DNA from 2 places in the Streptomyces sp. NPDC003284 genome. Region 2 is predicted to be linked to the other one. Evidence: riboswitches for the same ligand, from Rfam matches in the RefSeq annotation. Region 2 holds a riboswitch; the other holds the start of a gene.

Region 1 (8,578 bases), on a different contig from region 2:
GTTCACCGCGCCGCTGGAGCGGGCCGGTCTGCCGTTCTGCCTGCCCGAGGTGGCGGCGGGCGCGAAGGGCGACCGGGAGCTCGGCGCGGAGGGGATGTTCGACCTCGTGCTCGCGGACAAGCTCGTCCGGGAGGGGGCCCGGGTGGTGCTCAACGACTTCCGGCTGAGCGGCCCGGAGCGGTTCCTCGTCGTGTCGGGGCCGAACCAGGGCGGCAAGACGACGTTCGCCCGTGCCTTCGGGCAACTGCACCGACTGGCCGCGCTCGGCTGCCCGGTCCCCGCGCGGCGGGCCCGGCTCCTGCTGTGCGACGGGCTGTTCACCCACTTCGAGCACGGCGAGCGCCTCGACGACCCGGGCGGAAAGCTGTACGACGACCTCCTGCGCGTGCACGCCGTCCTGGAGCGGGCGGCACCGGGCGGCGTCGTCGTCCTCAACGAGGTGTTCACCTCCACCACGCTCGACGACGCCGTGCTGCTCGGCACCCGCACCCTCCGGCAGTTCATCGACCGCGGTCTGATCGGCGTCTGCGTCACCTTCGTCGACGAACTGTCCCGGCTGGGCGAGGCCACCGTGAGCATGGTCGCCGCCGTCGACCCCGACGACCCGGCCGTGCGCACCTTCCGCATCGCACGCGGCCCCGCCGACGGCCTCTCCCACGCCGTCGCCGTCGCCGAACGCCACGGGCTCACCCACGACCGCCTGCGCGCCAGGATCCGGCCGTGAGGGCGCGGCTCCTGCACCGCGACCGCGACCCGGCCTGGGACACCGCGCCCGGCCCGCAGGAGGACGACCTGACGCGGGACCTGGACCTCGGGACGCTGTACGCGGCGATGGCCGACGGCGACGCCTTCCTGTACGAATGCGCCCGCCGGGTCATGATGTCCCCGCTCACCGACCCCGAGGAGATCCGCTACCGGCAGGACGTCCTGGCCGACTGCCTGCGGCAACCGGAGACGGTCCGCGAGCTGTACGCCCTGGCCACCGAGGCCCTGGCCCGCGAGAAGCGCGTCTTCGGCAGCTTCGTACGCTCCCCCGAAGCGTCCCTCGCCCGCTCGCTGGACGTCCTCGCGCTGTTCCTCGGACTCCTCCAGCGGCTGCGGCACCTGGCCGACACGCGTGCCGGGGAGTTCCGCTCCGCCGGGTTCCGACGATTCTTCGCCATGCTGGCCGCCGAACTCGACGACGACTGCCTCACCCGGCTGCGCGGCCACGCCGAGCGGCTGCGCTTCCGCGGCGGTGTCCTGGTCAGCGCCCGGCCGACCCACGGCTGCCGGGGCGCGGGATACGTGCTGCGCGAACCGCCGCACAAGCGCGGCTGGCGCGACCTGTTCACCTCCTTCGGACCCCCGGCGTACACGTACCACCTGCCCGAACGCGACGAAGCCGGGGCCAGGGCGCTCGGCGAGCTGCGCGGGCGCGGCCTCGACCTCGCCGCCGACGCGCTGGCCCGCTCCTGCGACCACATCCTGGCCTTCTTCACCGCGCTCCGCCGCGAACTGGGCTTCTGCACCGGCTGCCTCAACCTGCGCGCGGCGCTCGCCGCCCGCGGCGCACCGGTGTGCCGCCCCGATCCCGCGCCCCCGGGCACACCGGTCCTCACCTGCCGCGGCCTGTACGACGTGTGTCTCGCGCTGCGCGGCACCGGCCCCGTCGTCGGCAGCGACGTGGACGCGGACGGGGCCCGGCTGCTGGTGGTCACGGGGGCCAACGAGGGCGGCAAGTCCACCTTCCTGCGCGCCGTGGGACTGGCCCATCTCATGGCGCAGAGCGGCATGTTCGCCGCCGCCGTCTCCTTCGCCGCCGACCCGCGCGACCAGGTGTTCACCCACTTCCGGCGGGAGGAGGACCCGGACCTGGTCAGCGGCAAACTGGACGAGGAGCTGGCACGGATGAGCGGCATCGCCGACCGCCTCACCGCGCGCGGCCTCGTCCTGTTCAACGAGTCGTTCGCCGCCACCGACGAGCGGGAGGGCGCGGAGATCCACCGGCAGATCCTCGGCGCCCTGACCGAGGCGGGGGTGAAGGCGGTGTGCGTCACCCACCTCTACGAGCTGTCCCACGGCCTGTACACGCACCGCCCGCACGGCGCCGGGACCGTGTTCCTGCGCGCCGAGCGCACCCCCGACGGCCGCCGCACCCACCGGCTGGTCGAGGGCCCGCCCGAACCCACCGCCCACGGCGCCGATCTGTACGCGCGCGTCTTCGGCGAGCGGCCGACGGCTCCGGTGGGCGCGGCACCCCTCGACGAGCGCGGAACGGGACGCCCATGGACTGGCTGCGCACCGCGGTCACGGCCGATCTGATCGGCCTGGCGGCCAACTTCGACAACTGGGGGGTGGGCCTCGCCTACGGTGTCGCCGGGATCAGGTTCCCGCACCGGATCAACGCGCTCGTCAACACGGTCGGCCTGGGCAGCGTCCTGCTGGGCGCGTACGGGGGAGACCTCGTCTCACGCCGGGTGCCACCGGCCGCCGCCGGCCTGGTTGCGTGCGGGGTGCTCGTGTCGGTGGCGCTCCTCTACCTGTACCAGATGTACGTACGGCCCCGCCGCGTCCACCGCACCGCGCCGCCGGTGTCCGCGCCCCCCGGCCCGCGCCAGGGCCTGCTGCTCGGCGTCGGCCTGTCGTTCACCAATGTCGCCAACGGCTTCGGGGCCACGGTCTCGGCGGCGGTCCCGCTGTGGGGCGTCGCCGCGGCCGTCACGTTCTGGGGCTACGCGATGATCTGGCTCGGCAACAGACTGGGGACCGGGGTGGCCGCCAGGGTCGTCGGCGCCTGGTCGCCCGCCGTCGCCGCCGCCGTGCTGATCGGTGTCGGTGTGCACGAGGCGACCGGGACATAGCCCGGTTCCGGGCCCGCGCCGCCCGGCCCCACGGTCACTCCGCGGGCACCGGGCGGTACAGCAGCAGGGCGGCGGGCGCAGCCGTCAGGGTCAGCGCGTCGGGGGCGGTGGCCGTCTCGCCGTCGTAGGCGTAGGTCAGACCGCGCAGGCCGGTCAGCCGCAGCCGGGGCACGACGTGCTGTTCGGGAAGGACGAGCGCGTGCGGTGCGTCGACCGCCTCGGCCAGGAGGGCGGCCAGCCGCCCGTGCCGCTGCCCGGCGTCCGCGTCGAGCAGCCGCACGTCGAGCAGGCCGTCCGACAGCCGCTCGCGCGTCGGCAGGGCGTGCAGGGAGTGCTGCCGGTACACGCCGTTTCCCGCGAAGAGGAGCCAGAGGCGGCGTGGTGTGCCGTCCAGGCGCAGCGTGAAGGGCCGGGCGGTGCCGCTGGCCAGGGGCAGCGCCAGCGCCGTGGCGGCCCGCCGTCCGCAGCGGCGGCGGACCAGTTCCCGCAAGCGGACCAGATCGGCGTAGGCACCCAGGGCGAAGGTGTTCAGGAACACCCGGGGCGGCCGGTGGGCGCCCGGCGTGCCGATCAGGGCCACGTCGACGGCCGCTCCCCGGCCCTCCTGCACGGCGGCGGCCGCCACGGAGACGGAACGCAGACCGGCCGTACCGGCGAAGTGGTCGAGCGCGCCGCCGGGGAAGACGGCGAGCGGGAGGCCGTGGCGCAGCGCGGCGCGGGCCGCCGCGTTGACCGAGCCGTCACCGCCGACCACCCCCAGCGCCCCGCCCGCCTCGGCCGCCGAGCGGGCGGCCGCCTCCAGGGCGGCGGGCAGGCCGTCGGGGGAGCGGACGGTGACCGGGCGGGCCCGGGGCAGCAGGCTCCGCAACTCGGCGAGGGCGCGCTCCGCGCCGGTCGCGGCCGGGTTGGCCACCACCCGCAGTCCGGCCCCGCCGGGCAGCGGCCGTACGCGGGACGGGTCCGCGCGCCCCATCGGCGCCGGACGGCCCCGACGCTCCGCGGCCATGGCGCGCTCAGCCCCGTCCGGGCGTCACCGGGAACGGAACGGGGGGAGCAGGGGCAGCGCCGACAGGGCGCGGGTGACCCGGGTGCCGTTCTGCGGGCGCCACAGGTTGCCCAGGTAGGGCGCGTACCGGCGCCCGCCCCGGTGGAAGAGGCCCGGCAGATGGCCCGCCAGCGGCGGTTTCATGTCGAGCTCGCGCAGCCGGGGGAACGCCACGAACTCGGCCGTCATGCCCTCCTCCCGGGAGGCGGGCGTCTGGCCGGGCGCGCGGCCCGCGGTGAACACCAGGTCCACGGTCCGCCGCCCGCTGTCCGGATCGACGGCCTCCAGGACGAACGCGACCCGGGCCGGTTCCACCGCGAGGCCGGTCTCCTCGCGGGTCTCGCGGCGGGCGCAGGCCACCATGCTCTCGCCCGCGCGGGGGGTGCCGCCGGGCAGCACCCAGTCGTCCGCGCCCCGCGCGGTGCGGTGGACGAGCAGCACCGACTCGCCCCGGAAGACGACGGCGGAGCAGCGCAGCAGGACATCGTCGGGCATCCTCATGCCGATCTCCTCGCAGATGATGTGCGGGTGTTACCGGTAGAGGCCATCAGCAGGAGGTCCTGCGGTTGTGGCGAGCCCCATCGCCATGGCGACGCCCTCCCATTGTGGCGTACGTCCCCGGTCCGTCCGCAAGTCCTCCGCGCGGCCCGGCGGACCCCGCGCGCGGCCCGGCCGGTCACGCGATGCGCAGCCGGATGCCGACCCAGGTGGTCGCGACGCCGCCCGCCGCCATGGCCAGCGCCCACAGGACGGGGCGGGCGGTCAGGAGACGGGCGAGTGCGGCGCCGAGGACGGACAGGGCGAGGACGGCGAGGGCCACGACGATCCACGGCGGGCCGGGCAGGACCGCGCCCAGCGCGAGCGGCAGCGCGGCCCCCGCGAAGCTGGCCGCACAGGCGACGAGCGCGGCCCGCCAGGACCGCAGCAGGGCGAGCCGCCCCAGGTGCGTGGTGGCCATCTTCCGGTCGTGGCCGAGGCTGAGCTGCCGGGTGATGTGCGCGAGATGGGCCCGGCGTTCGGCGTAGTCGGCCACCATGACGGTGAAGGCGGAGGTGACCAGCGCGGCACAGCCGACCCGCACCGCCAGGCTCCAGCTGACCGGTGTGCCGGACCCGGTGAGGGAGGCGGAGGCGAGGGTGAGGGCGTTGAGCAGGCCGTCGGTGATCCCGAGGACGAGGGGGAGCCGGACGGTCTCGGCGGCCCTCATGACGGAGACGGTCATCTCTTGCGGGGGGTCCGGTCGAGTGTGTAGGCGCCCGCGACCACCTCGTCGGTGCTGTGCACGACGGCACCGGCGTGCTCGATGGCCCGCTGGATGGCCGGCAGGTCCAGGTCGTCGCCCTCGATGGTGACGTCGGTCCCGATGGTCTCGACGTCGATCTCGGTCACGGAGATGTTGACGGCCTGGACGCCCGGCACGTTCTCGATCTTCTGCGCCAGATGGGTGAGGCTCGGCTCGCTGATGGCCATGTCGACATCGAGGACCAGTCGGCGGATCGGCATGAGCGGTGTCCTTGTCGAAGTGCCTGCGTGTCCTGTCGGTGTGCCTACGCGCCGGGACGGTCGTCCGGGCCGAAGCGGACCAGTTCGCATTCCTCCAGGATGGCCGCCCCTTCGGAGACGATCCCGTCGAGCTCCGGCAAGAACGCCCGTACCTTCTCCGGGGAGTCGGCGAAGACGACCGCCATGGGCAGGTCCTCGCTCAGGGACAGGATGCGCTGGGTGTGGATGCGGGAGTGGGCGCCGTAGCCCTCGACACCGCGGAAGACGCTGGCCCCGGCGATGCCCGCCTTGTGCGCGCGGTGCACGATCTCGGTGGCCAGGGGCTTGTGGTGCACGGTGTCGTTCTCGCCCACGAGGACGGTGACCTTCAGTCCGGGGCGGGTGTGCCTGCTCATGCGCGGTTGCTCCGTTCGGTTGATGTACTGCTCGTGGGTTCCTGGTGCGGGGGCGTTCTCACCCGGTGTCCTCGGGGGGCGCCGCGGCGGGGACCACGAGCACGGGCAGGGCGGCCCGCTCGGTCACCCGCCGCACCACGTCGCCCAGCGGCCGGGCCCGCAGATGGCTGTCCGCGCCGTGGCGGCCCAGGACGATCAGGTCGCAGCCGTGCTCGGCGGCGCTCGCGACGAGGTCGGCGGCGATGTCCGTGCCGGTGCCCCAGTCCAGGCGGAGCTGCCCGGCGAAGGGCGGCAGCGCCTGCCACGCCCGGTCGAAGCGCTCCTGCGCCCAGGCGCGCTGGGCGCCGAGGTCGCGGGTGCGCTCACCGCCGGTCTCGGTGTGCTCGGACGGTACGAGCACGGCGCGCACCAGGACGCCGCCCCGGTCGCCCGCCAGGGCGACCGCGGCCGCCAGCGCCGCGCGGGCGGCGGGCGAGGCGTCCCAGCCGACGAGGATCCTGTGGAACGGTGACGCGGTCATGGGCCTCCTCCTTCACGAGGACGGGTCGCGGGCACGGCCGCCGCCGGGCCGCTCATGACAGGGCCGCCACAAGCGCCAGGGCGCCGACCAGGGCGATCAGCATGTAGGTCAGATAGGCGTCCAGGCGGCCGCACTGGAGGCGTTTGGCCGCGGCCACCAGCGCGCGCAGCGGACGGTAGAACGGCTGGTACAGATACACCTCGACGACCTCCACCACGTCGGACGCGTAGTCGAGGGTGCCTCCGGTCGCCGCCGTGCGCACCGGCCCGGCACCCTCCGGTCCCGGGTCCGGTCGCGCCGGTCCCGGTTCCGGTGGTTCTCCGGCAGGGGTGGCGCGGGTCCGGGTGCGCAGCACGGCGCCCAGGACACGCCGGGTCGGGTTGGCGTACCCGAAGGGGGTGTACCGGTCGTCGCCGTGCACACCGCCGCTCGCCGAACGCCACGCCGGGACCCGCCGCACCCGCAGGGCCCCGCCGCGCGAGGCCGCCACCAGCAGCACCAGGACGCCCGCGCACAGCACCGGCATCACCACCCACAGCCAGCTCGGGGAGAGGCTGGAGAACCCGGCGAAGACGGGCTGCACGACCCAGGGAGAGACCAGCGCGCCCGCGCTGACCTCCTGCGGCACCAGCGGTGCCAGACCCGCGCCGATCACCCGCAGCTGAAGCGGGGTCAGGGCGGCGGCGGCCAGGCCGCCCAGGGCCAGCAGCAGGACGCCCGCGCGCCCCGCGGCCCCCAGGTCCGCCCGGCACGGGGCGCGGCGGGCCGGACGGTCGTCCCGGGGGCCGAGGACGACCATGCCGACGATCCGGACGAAGGTGACCGAGGCGAAACCCGCGGTCAGCGCGATCAGGGCGCCCGCCACCGCGAGGGCGAGCCCATAGGGGAAGGCGGAGTACCGGAACTGCTGCATCAGGCTCTCCAGCAGGAACCACTCCGAGACGAAGCCCGCGGTGGGCGGCAGCCCGGCGAGGGTGACGGCACCGGCGGCGAGCCCGCCGGCCGCCCACGGCAGGCGGCGCGCGGTGCCGCGCAGCCGTTCGAGGTCGCCGGTCCCGGCGTCCGCTTCGAGGGCCGCGGCCCCGGCGAAGAGCAGTGTCTTGGCGACCGCGTGCGCGATCGTCTGGAGCGTGGCGGCGATCAGCCCGGCGGCGGTGAGCCGTTCGCTGCCCGTGAGCGCGCCGACGAGCGCGACGGCGTACCCGGTGCAGATCAGGCCCGCGTTCTCGATGCTGGAGCAGGCGATGACCCGCTCCAGCCGGGCCTGCACGGCCGCGTGGGCGATGCCGAGGAACGCGGTCAGCGCGGCCAGCAGGAGCAGGGTGACGGCGAGCCAGGCGGGCGGCGGACCCAGCAGCGCGAAGGTGCGCCACAGCCCGTAGAAGCCCGCGTTGACGGCGACACCGGCCAGCACCGGACGCAGTCCCGCGGGCGCGGCGGCGTAACCGCGCGGCAGCCACACCTGCACGGGAGCCAGCCCGGTCTTCACGGCGAAGGCGAGCACGAGCAGCGCCCAGGTGGCCGAACGCGCGGCGCCCGCGGGCAGTTCGGCGAGCCCGGCCAGGGAGAAGTCCCCGGTGCGGGTGGTGCCCGTCAGCAGACCGAGCAGCAGCGCGGCACCGGACACCTTGCCGAAGCCGAACGTCGCCACGGCCGGACCGATACGGCGGTGCCCGGCGGCGGTCAGCAGATAGAAGCCGAGGGTGATGCCCTCCCAGGCCATGACGAACAGGAAGACGTTGTCCGCGCTCTCCACCACGGCCACGGAGGCGAGCACCAGGGCGTGGTACGCGGCCGGGCCCCGGCCGGGCCGCCGCGCGGACGCCCAGCCCGCCGCGGTGAGACCGGCGGCGACGGCGACGGCGAAGGTCAGCAGCCAGAACAGGCCCGAAAGGGCGTCGACGCGCAGGGCGGCCGCGCCGAACCCGAGGGTGCCGCCGAGGTCCAGGCGCGGGGCGTGCCCCGGGCGGCCCAGAGCGACGGCGCCCACCGCGGCCAGGCAGCCGCTGCCCGCCGCGCCCAGCAGATACGGCACGGCGTACGGTGCCCGCCGCCCCGGCAGGACGTCGACGAGGGCGGCCGCGGCGAACAGCAGCAGACCGGCCGCGATCAGCTCACTCACCCCGGCCTCCCTCCGCCGTCCCGCCGTCCGCCGTCCCGCCGTCCGGGGGCTTCCGGTCCGGGGGCTCCCGGTCCGCGCGGCCGAGCCGGCCGGTGGCCAGCAGCAGCGCCTGGAGCAGCGAGAACGGGCTCGGCGGCGATCCGGGCACCC
Region 2 (8,578 bases):
GCAGCGGGACCGCGGCCAGTTGCAGGGCTACGGAGAAGACCACCAGGCCGGTGACGGAGTGGTCGTAGAGGGCCCCGAGGGCGAGGCTGCCCGCGCACCAGCACAGGCCGAAGCCGGTGTCGAAGAGGCCGAAGGCGGAGGCCCGGCGGCCGGGGGCGGTCATGCCGGTGAGGGCGGCCCGGACCACGGACTCCTGGGCGGCCGTGCCCAGCCCCCACAGCACCACGCCGCACACGGCGGCCACCGGGCCGCCGAGGAAGACCAGCGGCGGGAAGCACGCCGTCAGCAGGGTCGCGCCCACCACCGTCCGCAGCCCCCACCGGTCGAACAGACGGCCGAGCGTGAGCGCGGCGAGGGCCTCGGTGGCCATGGCGACGGCGTACAGGACGGGGATCCAGGGGGCGGCGACGACGTGCGCCCGGCCGAAGTGGTAGGCGATGAGCGGGTAGTCGGCGTAGGCGGCGGCGATCAGGCCCATGGCCGCCAGATAGGTCCGGAAGGCCCGGGGGGTGCCGTGTCTGCCGGGGACGTCCTCGCCGGTGTCCAGGCCGGACGGGTCGGGGTACTGCCGCCACGCGGCGGCCAGGACGAGCAGGGTGAGCGCGGCCGGTACGGCGAGCACGGCGAAGCCCGTGCGGTAGCCGCCGTGCAGCGCGAGCACACCGGCCACGACGAGCGGGCCGGTCATCGCGCCGGCCGCGTCCAGGGCCTCCCGTACGCCGAAGACCCGGCCGCGGCCCAGCTCGGCGGTGGCGTGGGCGAGCATCGCGTCCCGGGCGGGGGTGCGCAGGGCGCGTCCGGCGCGCTCGGCGGCGATCAGCACGGCGGCCACCGGCCACTGCCCGGCCAGGGCGAGCAGCGGCACCGCGACCATCTGCACCAGGTAGCCGGCGGCGGTGATCGGCCAGTACCGGCCGGTGCGGTCGGCGGCCCGGCCGGACACGAACCGCAGTGCGTAGCCGAGGAGTTCGCCGGCGCCCGCGATCACGGAGACGGCGAGGGCACCGGCGCCGAGCGAGCCGAGGAAGGGGCCGGTGATGCCGCGCGCGCCCTCGTGGGCCATGTCGGAGAACAGGCTCACCACGCCGATGAGCAGCACGAAGCGCAGCGCGGTGCCGCCCGCCGGGCCGCGGCGGCCGGCGCCGCTCACCGCTTCGGGTCCGCCGGTGGCTCCGGGGAGCCGTGCGCGAGCCCGCGGCCCGTGCTCCGGCCGGAGCCGTCCGCGCCGCCGTCCGGCGGGAGGCCGCAGGGGACGTCGGTGACGCGGCGGCGGCGCAGGCCCGCGTGGCGGGCCAGGGCGCGGGCGGCGCCGTGCAGGGTGCGATAGGCGCCGATCTCGTGGGCGGTGCCCGCGGGGACGGCGACCCAGCGGGCGCGGCGGCCGTCGCGGTGGTGGCGGGCGCGGCCGAGCGGGCGTCCGCCGACCGCGACGACCTGGATGACGAAGTGGCCGGGGAAGAGCGGGGTGCAGGCCAGGCGGCCGGTGCGGGCGAGCCGGCCGAGGGCCTGCTCCTCGCGCAGGTGCCACTCGGCGTTGACGACGGTGACGCGGGCCGTGCGCAGGGCCGCCACCGCCGCCCGGTCGAGGTCTGTCATGGCGCGGTGCTCCTGTCGGGCGTCAGCCGCGGACCAGCCGCCGGTGGGTGACCGGGTGCGGGCGGGCGGCCTCCTCGCCCAGACGCTGCCGCTTGTTGGCCTCGTAGTCGGCGAAGTTGCCCTCGAACCAGAACCAGTGGGCGCCGCCCTCCCAGGCGAGCACATGGGTGGCGACGCGGTCCAGGAACCACCGGTCGTGCGCGGTGATCACGGCGCAGCCGGGGAAGGCGAGCAGCGCGTGCTCCAGCGAGGCCAGGGTCTCCACGTCGAGGTCGTTGGTCGGCTCGTCCAGCAGCAGCAGGTTGCCGCCCTGCTTGAGGGTGAGCGCCAGGTTGAGCCGGTTGCGCTCGCCGCCGGACATCAGGCCGACGGGCTTCTGCTGGTCGGCGCCCTTGAAGCCGAAGGTGGCGACATAGGCGCGCGAGGGCAGTTCCACACCGCCGACGCGCAGGTGCTCCTGGCCGCCGGAGACCGCCTCCCACACGCCGGCGGCCGGGTCGAGCCCGGCGCGGTCCTGGTCGGCGTAGGAGATGCGGACCGTGTCGCCCAGGCGCAGGGTGCCGCTGTCGGGCCGCTCCTCGCCGACGATCATCCTGAAGAGCGTCGTCTTGCCGACGCCGTTGGGGCCGATCACGCCGACGAGGCCGCCGCGCGGCAGCGAGAAGGACAGGTCCTCCATCAGCAGCCGGTCGCCGTGGCCCTTGGTGAGGTGGTCGGCCTCCAGGACGAGGCTGCCCAGGCGCGGGCCCGGCGGGATCCGGATCTCCTCGAAGTCCGGTTCGCGGCGGCGCGCGGCCTCGCTCGCCAGTTCCTCGTAGCGCTGCACGCGTGCCTTGGAGGCGGCCTGCCGGCCCTTGGCGCCCGCGCGCACCCAGGCCAGTTCCTCGGCGAGCCGCTTCTGCCGCTTGGCGTCCTTGCGGCCCTCCACCTGGAGGCGGGCGGCCTTGGTCTCCAGGTAGGTGGAGTAGTTCCCCTCGTAGGGGTGGACGCGGCCGCGGTCGATCTCCAGGATCCAGCGGGCGACGTTGTCCAGGAAGTACCGGTCGTGGGTGACCGCGACGACCGTGCCCGGGTAGTCGGCCAGGTGCTGTTCCAGCCAGGCCACGGACTCGGCGTCCAGGTGGTTGGTCGGCTCGTCCAGGAGCAGCAGGTCCGGCTGGGACAGCAGCAGCCGGCACAGCGCGACCCGGCGGCGCTCACCGCCCGACAGTCCGCGGACCGGGGTGCCGGGCGGCGGGCAGCGCAGGGCGTCCATGGCCTGCTCCAGGCGGGAGTCGATGTCCCAGGCGCCCGCGTGGTCCAGGGCCTCCTGGAGCGCGCCGAGTTCGTCCAGGAGGTCCTGCGCCTCCGGTCCTTCGGCCCGGCCGAGGCGCGCGGTGACCTCCTCGTAGCGGCGCAGCATGTCCCGGACGCCCGCGACGCCCTCCTCGACGTTGTCCCGGACGGTGGCCGTGTCGTCGAGCCGGGGCTCCTGCTCCAGGATGCCGACGCGGGTGTCCGGGGCCGGGGCCGCCTGCCCGCGCGCGGGCTGTTCGCGTCCCGCCATGATCCGCAGGAGGGTGGACTTGCCCATGCCGTTGGGGCCGACCACGCCGATCTTGGCGCCGGGCCGGAACGAGAGGGTGACGTCGTCCAGGACGACCTTGTCGCCGTGGGCCATCCGCACGTTGCGCATCGTGTACGCGTACATCCGCGATGCCTCCGTAACCGGGCCGCCGGGGAGGCGGCCGTCGTTCACAGAGGCCATCAGCACGGGGTGTGCGGTCAAGGGCGAGCCTCATCGCCGTCTCCGTCCATGGTGCCCACAGCGGGCGTCCGCGCGCCAGCCCGAGCCGCCCGCACCCGGTGGCGACGGACGTCAGGTGGACAAGGCAGGCATATCCGGCGGCCGGGCCGGGGAGAATGAACGTGCCGGGGCGATGGGGCTCGCCCGTGACCGCACGGACCGCCGTGCTGATGGCCTCTACGTGGACCGCCGTACCACGGGAGGAGCCTGCGATGGAGATCATGGTCATGGTGGCGGCGACGGTCGGATCGCCGTTCGCACCGCACGACGGATCGGACGGGCACGACGTGGCCGCCGCGGGCTCGACCCGCGTGACCGGCTACCCGGTCGGCGCCGGCCGGATCGACGACACCCTCACCGAGGACGGCGAGCCGACCGCCGTCCTGCTGCTGATGGAGGAACCGGCGCTGCCGGGCCGGACCGTGCGGGCCCGGCCGGTCGCGCTGGTGCACGCGCTCAGGGACGGCCGTCCGTGCCCGGAGCTGGTGTGTGTACCGGCGCACGACGCCAACTTCGCGGCCCTCACCGGCGTACGGGCGCTGCGTGCCTGGCATGCGGACGAGGGCACCCTCGCCACCGTGCTGCACCGGCTCGACCCGGCGCACCACTGGCGGGTCGAGGAGTGCGAAGACCCCGCGGCCGCCGAGGAGTTCCTGACCCGGGCCCGGCAGGCGTACGCGCGTCTCACGGGCTGTCTGGACTAGACCCGCGCCGCGGGGCCGGGACACCGATGGCGGCGGCGGCCTTGACCGGCGCCGCCCGGACCGGTTCACTCGGACTCGGCGATGGATCCCGCCTGGGCCGTTCTCCGGCCCGAACCGCCCTCCTCCGGGCTGATGGTTCCTGACCGACGTCAGGACCGCATGCCCTCGGGAGGTACCCACGTGGACGCTTCGCCGTCGTCCGTGCACGCTCACGGACCCACTCCCCCGCACCGCCCGGAGCGCCGCCCGCGTCCGGGGCACCCGCCGGGTGCGCCGCGCCCGTCCGGCCCCGACCGGGACGGAGCGATGCGATGATCTGCTTCGACTGTCAGGAACTCGACGTCACGACGGCCGCCGTCGCCGTCTGCCGTACGTGCGGCGCGGGGATCTGCCGCGGTCACGGGCGGCCCACTCCGCAGACGCTGCACGACCTGACCGGGGCCGGTCTGGCCACCAAGCCGCGTGCAGCGCGGCGGATGGTGTGCCGCACCTGCCTCGCCGCGGAGCGCAGCGGGTGACCGGTTCCCGGCACCTGCCCCGACCGCCCTTCAGCGCGGGTCCCTCCGAGGCGCACACCCGCGCGCCCCGGTCGCGAGAAGGGCACAGGTGAGGGGTGCGCCGTGTCCTGACCGGCGCACCCCTCACCCCATCCTCGCGCGCTCCGTCCGTCAGCCGCGCTCGCGCAGATACGCGTCCAGTTCGGCGGCCCCGGCCAGCAGGGCGCGCCCGCGGTCGCTGAGCCGGTCCCGCCAGTCGCGCAGGGTGGCCTCCAGCGGTTCGGGGCCGCCCGCCGCGCGGACCCGTTCGATCAACGGCGCGATCTGCTCCAGCGGATGGCCGCCGCGTCTGAGCTGGTGCACCAGCCGGGCGTCGCGCACGGCGGCCTCGTCGTACACCCGGTAGCCGGTGCGCGGATCGCGGCGCGGGCGGACCAGTCCGGCGCGCTCCCACTTGCGCAGGGTCGCGGGCCGGATGCCGAGCCGCCCGGCCAGCGGGCCGATGAAGCCGCCCGAGGTCCCGGCCCGCGGACCGGAGTCCCCGGCGCGCGGGGCGGAGGCGGGCACCGGGCCGGAACCGGGCGCGGCGGGTGTGTTGAGGCCCCGGAGGGCCTGTTCGACCGCCTGGAGGGTCAGCCGGTCCTCCAGGAGCTGGGCGTGGCTCTCGTCGATCAGGCGCAGTGCCTCCTCCACCGCGCCCTCCCCGACCGCCCGCATCACCGCGGCCGCCGTGCGGTGGCCGTGGCCGGGCACCAGGGCGAGGAAGGTGCGCAGGGCGCGCGCGTGCAACGGGGTGTAGGTGCGGTAGCCGTGCTCGGTGCGGGCGGCGGCCGGGAGGATGCCGGCCTCCTCGTAGTTCCTGACCGCCTGGGTCGACACCCCGTGCGCACGGGCCAGGTCGACCGGCCTGAGCCGTCGGGTGCTTTGAGGGTTGGACTCCATGATCCTGCCGTTTTCCGGGGCTCTTGAAGGGGGTGGTCGGAAAAAGTTTCCACGGAGGGTTCAACGATAGCGTTGAAGGCATGGCTACCGGTATCAGGAACACCGCCCATGCCGTGGACGCCGCCGCCGTGCTGCGGCTGCTCCCGTCCCGGCCCCGGATCCTCGCCCTGGGCGAGCCCACCCACGGCGAGGACGCGCTCCTCGCACCGCGCGACGCGCTGTTCCGGCAACTCGTCGAGGAAGAGGGGTACCGCACCATCGCGATCGAGAGCGACTGTCTGCGGGGCCTGGCCGTGGACGACTACGTCACCTGGGGCAGGGGCTCCCTGGACGAGGTGATGGAGCGCGGCTTCAGTCACGAGTGGTTCAACGTGTCGGCGCCCAACCGTGAACTGGTGCGCTGGATGCGGGAGTTCAACGAGGGGCGACCGCTGTCCGAGCGGGTGCGCTTCGCCGGGATCGACGGCCCGCTGGAGATGACCGGCGCCGAGAGCCCCCGGCACGCCCTGACCGCGCTGCACGCCTTTCTCGCCGCCCGGGTGGACGCCGGTCTGCTTCCGTGCGCCGCGCCGGAGCTGGACCGGCTGCTCGGCGCCGACGGCCGCTGGAGCGAACCGGCCGCGATGCGGGACCCGGCCCGGTCGGTGGGGCGCTCGGCCGAGGCCGCGCGGCTCCGGCTGATCGCCGACGACCTGGTGACGCTGCTCGACACCCAGACACCGCTGCTCATGGAGGCGGCCGCGCCACCGGAGCTGGAACGGGCGCGCCTGTACGGGCGTACCGCCGCCGGGCTGCTGCGCTACCACTCCCGGACGGCCGACACCTCACCGGCCCGGATGACCTGGCTGGTGGCCCTGCGGGACCGGATGATGGCGGCCAACCTGCTGGCCCTCGCCGAACGCGGCCCGGTCCTGGTCCACGCCCACAACGGCCATCTCCAGCGGGAGCAGAGCACCATCCGCATGGACGGCACTCCTGTGCGGTGGTGGAGCGCGGGCGCGCTGGTGGGCGCCCGCCTGGGCGAGCGGTACGCGTTCCTGGCCACCGCCCTCGGCACGCTCCGCCACCGGGGCGTGGACATCCCGCCGCCGGACACCCTCGAAGGGATCCTGTACGCCCTCCCGGGAGCCGACTGTCCCCGTGTCGTCGACGCGCGCGGCCTTGCGGACGCCCTCGCGAGCGGCATCCCGCCCGTCCCCCGGCAGTCGCCGTACCACGGCTACGCCCCGCTCGACCCGGCGCACCTGGCCCGGACCGACGGGATCGTGTTCGTGAAGGACGTCCCGGAGGCCGGACGGGCGCACACCTGACAGCAGGGCGCGGCGGAGGCCGCACGGGCGCGGCGGGTGGCTCAGTCCTCGTCAGTCTTCGTTCAGTCCTCGGCCAGCAGGTCGAGGCCGCGGGCGGTGCTCAGGCCCAGTTCGGGCGCCGGCCACCTGCGGGCGCGGGCCGACCGGGACACGTCGCGCCACCACGGGAGCGCGGGCAGCTCACCGGCCGGTTCGAAGGGCCGGCCCGGGACGGGCAGGGCCAGTGCCTGGCCGACCGCGTCCGCCGCGGCCAGCGCCCACTCCGCCGGTTCCGACCAGGGGTGCAGGGCGAGGTTGAACGTCCCCCAGTGGATGGGCAGCATGACGCCCTCGGCCCGGCCCTGTTGCAGGTCGAGGTGGCTCTGCACGCCCTGGGTGGGGTTCATGTGGATGTCCGGCCAGGCGCCCGGCAGCGGCCCGGCGTCCGGCTGGTCCTCGGGCCAGAAGTCGGAGTACGCGCCGAGCTGGATCATCGTGGCGTCGAAGGGGCCGTGGTCGGCGCCGATGTCCCGGAAGCCGTCGAAGTAGCCGGTGTCGCCGCTGTGGTAGACGCGGTGCTCGTCACCGGCGACGACCCAGGAGGCCCACAGGGTGTGCTGGGTGTTGCGCAGGCCGCGGCCGCAGAAGTGCCGGGCGGGGGTGGCGGTCAGGGTCAGTCCGCCGACCTTGGTGGCCTCGTGCCAGTCCAGTTCGCGCAGCCGGTCGGCGGAGACACCCCAGTGTTCGAGGTGGGCGCCGACGCCGAGCGGCACCGCGAAGAGGGTGTCCGTGGCGGCCAGCGCCTTGATGGTGGGCAGGTCCAGGTGGTCGTAGTGGTCGTGGGAGATGACCACCACGTCGACCGGGCCGAGCGCGGCCAGCGGCAGGGGCACCGGGTGCAGCCTGCGGGGGCCCGCGAAGGGGAACGGCGAGCAGCGCTCGCCCCACACCGGGTCGAAGAGCACCCGGTGCCCGTCGATCTCCACGAGCACACTGGAGTGCCCGAGCCAGGTCAGGCGCAGTCCGCTGGCCGCGGGACGGGCCAGGTCGGCGAAGGTGGTGGCGTGCACCGGGATATTGCCCCGGGGCGAGCGCCGGACCCGCTCGTCCTTGTCGAAGTAGTGCTTGGCGAAGTCGAGCATCGAGCCCGAGGGCCGGATGCTCGCCGGGCCTCCCGGGTTCTGGAAGACGCCGTCCTTGAAGTGCGGGGAGCGGCGGATCCGCGCCATGCGCGCACCGCCGGGGTCCACGCCGAAGGCCTCGGGCCGCAGGGCGCTCAGCCCGGGAATCGAGGGACGGAAGCCGGCCACGTTACCTCCAGGTGGGGTCGCTCAGGTGGTCCATTATGAGGGGGCCGCCGCGCCGTTCCCGGGCCGCCCCGCGCCGTCCCCGCCGGGTGCCTGGCACAGATCTTGTCTGAGAGGCAAGACCCATTAGGGTGACTCGCGTGGCGAGAGTGCGGTTGAGCGTGGCGGAGCGGCGCGAGGAGTTGCTGCGGGCCGCCATCGGGCAGATCGAGGCGCGCGGTGTGGCGGCGGTGCGGATCGCCGACGTGGCCGCGGTCCTCGGGGTGAGCAACGCGCTGGTGCTCTACCACTTCTCGACCAAGGAGAACCTGGTGGCCGCCGCGTTCGCCCGCGCCGCCGAGGACGATCTGGCGCGGCTGCGCACGCTCCTCGGGCGGCGTACGACGGCGGTGCGCAGGCTGCGGGCGGCGGTGCGCTGGTACGCGCCGACGGGCAGCGCCAAGGGCTGGCGGCTGTG

The links. Region 2 has a riboswitch for fluoride ahead of ettA (energy-dependent translational throttle protein EttA). Riboswitches for the same ligand answer to the same signal wherever they lie in the genome.
Region 1: linked by a shared signal. The riboswitch ahead of ACWDYF_RS32540 (NUDIX hydrolase) and the one ahead of ettA (energy-dependent translational throttle protein EttA) in region 2 are both predicted to bind fluoride.

What each region holds. Positions count from the first base shown of each region.
Region 1 is NZ_JBSFSI010000023.1:101,833-110,410, reverse strand. It holds gene ACWDYF_RS32560 (MutS-related protein) at 1-724, shown strand, start outside; gene ACWDYF_RS32555 (MutS-related protein) at 721-2,304, shown strand; gene ACWDYF_RS32550 (manganese efflux pump MntP) at 2,268-2,843, shown strand; gene ACWDYF_RS32545 (diacylglycerol/lipid kinase family protein) at 2,878-3,849, opposite strand; gene ACWDYF_RS32540 (NUDIX hydrolase) at 3,874-4,389, opposite strand; fluoride riboswitch at 4,420-4,483, opposite strand; gene ACWDYF_RS32535 (hypothetical protein) at 4,565-5,095, opposite strand; gene ACWDYF_RS32530 (DUF211 domain-containing protein) at 5,107-5,391, opposite strand; gene ACWDYF_RS32525 (DUF190 domain-containing protein) at 5,436-5,786, opposite strand; gene ACWDYF_RS32520 (universal stress protein) at 5,845-6,306, opposite strand; gene ACWDYF_RS32515 (proton-conducting transporter transmembrane domain-containing protein) at 6,359-8,428, opposite strand; gene ACWDYF_RS32510 (NADH-quinone oxidoreductase subunit B family protein) at 8,421-8,578, opposite strand, start outside.
Region 2 is NZ_JBSFSI010000001.1:418,315-426,892, reverse strand. It holds gene ACWDYF_RS01895 (MFS transporter) at 1-1,150, opposite strand, end outside; gene ACWDYF_RS01890 (hypothetical protein) at 1,147-1,596, opposite strand; gene ettA (energy-dependent translational throttle protein EttA) at 1,619-3,286, opposite strand; fluoride riboswitch at 3,327-3,390, opposite strand; fluoride riboswitch at 3,503-3,569, shown strand; gene ACWDYF_RS01880 (inorganic diphosphatase) at 3,595-4,086, shown strand; fluoride riboswitch at 4,155-4,235, shown strand; gene ACWDYF_RS01875 (DUF2180 family protein) at 4,398-4,604, shown strand; gene ACWDYF_RS01870 (TioE family transcriptional regulator) at 4,755-5,525, opposite strand; gene ACWDYF_RS01865 (erythromycin esterase family protein) at 5,606-6,835, shown strand; gene ACWDYF_RS01860 (MBL fold metallo-hydrolase) at 6,898-8,124, opposite strand; gene ACWDYF_RS01855 (TetR/AcrR family transcriptional regulator) at 8,262-8,578, shown strand, end outside.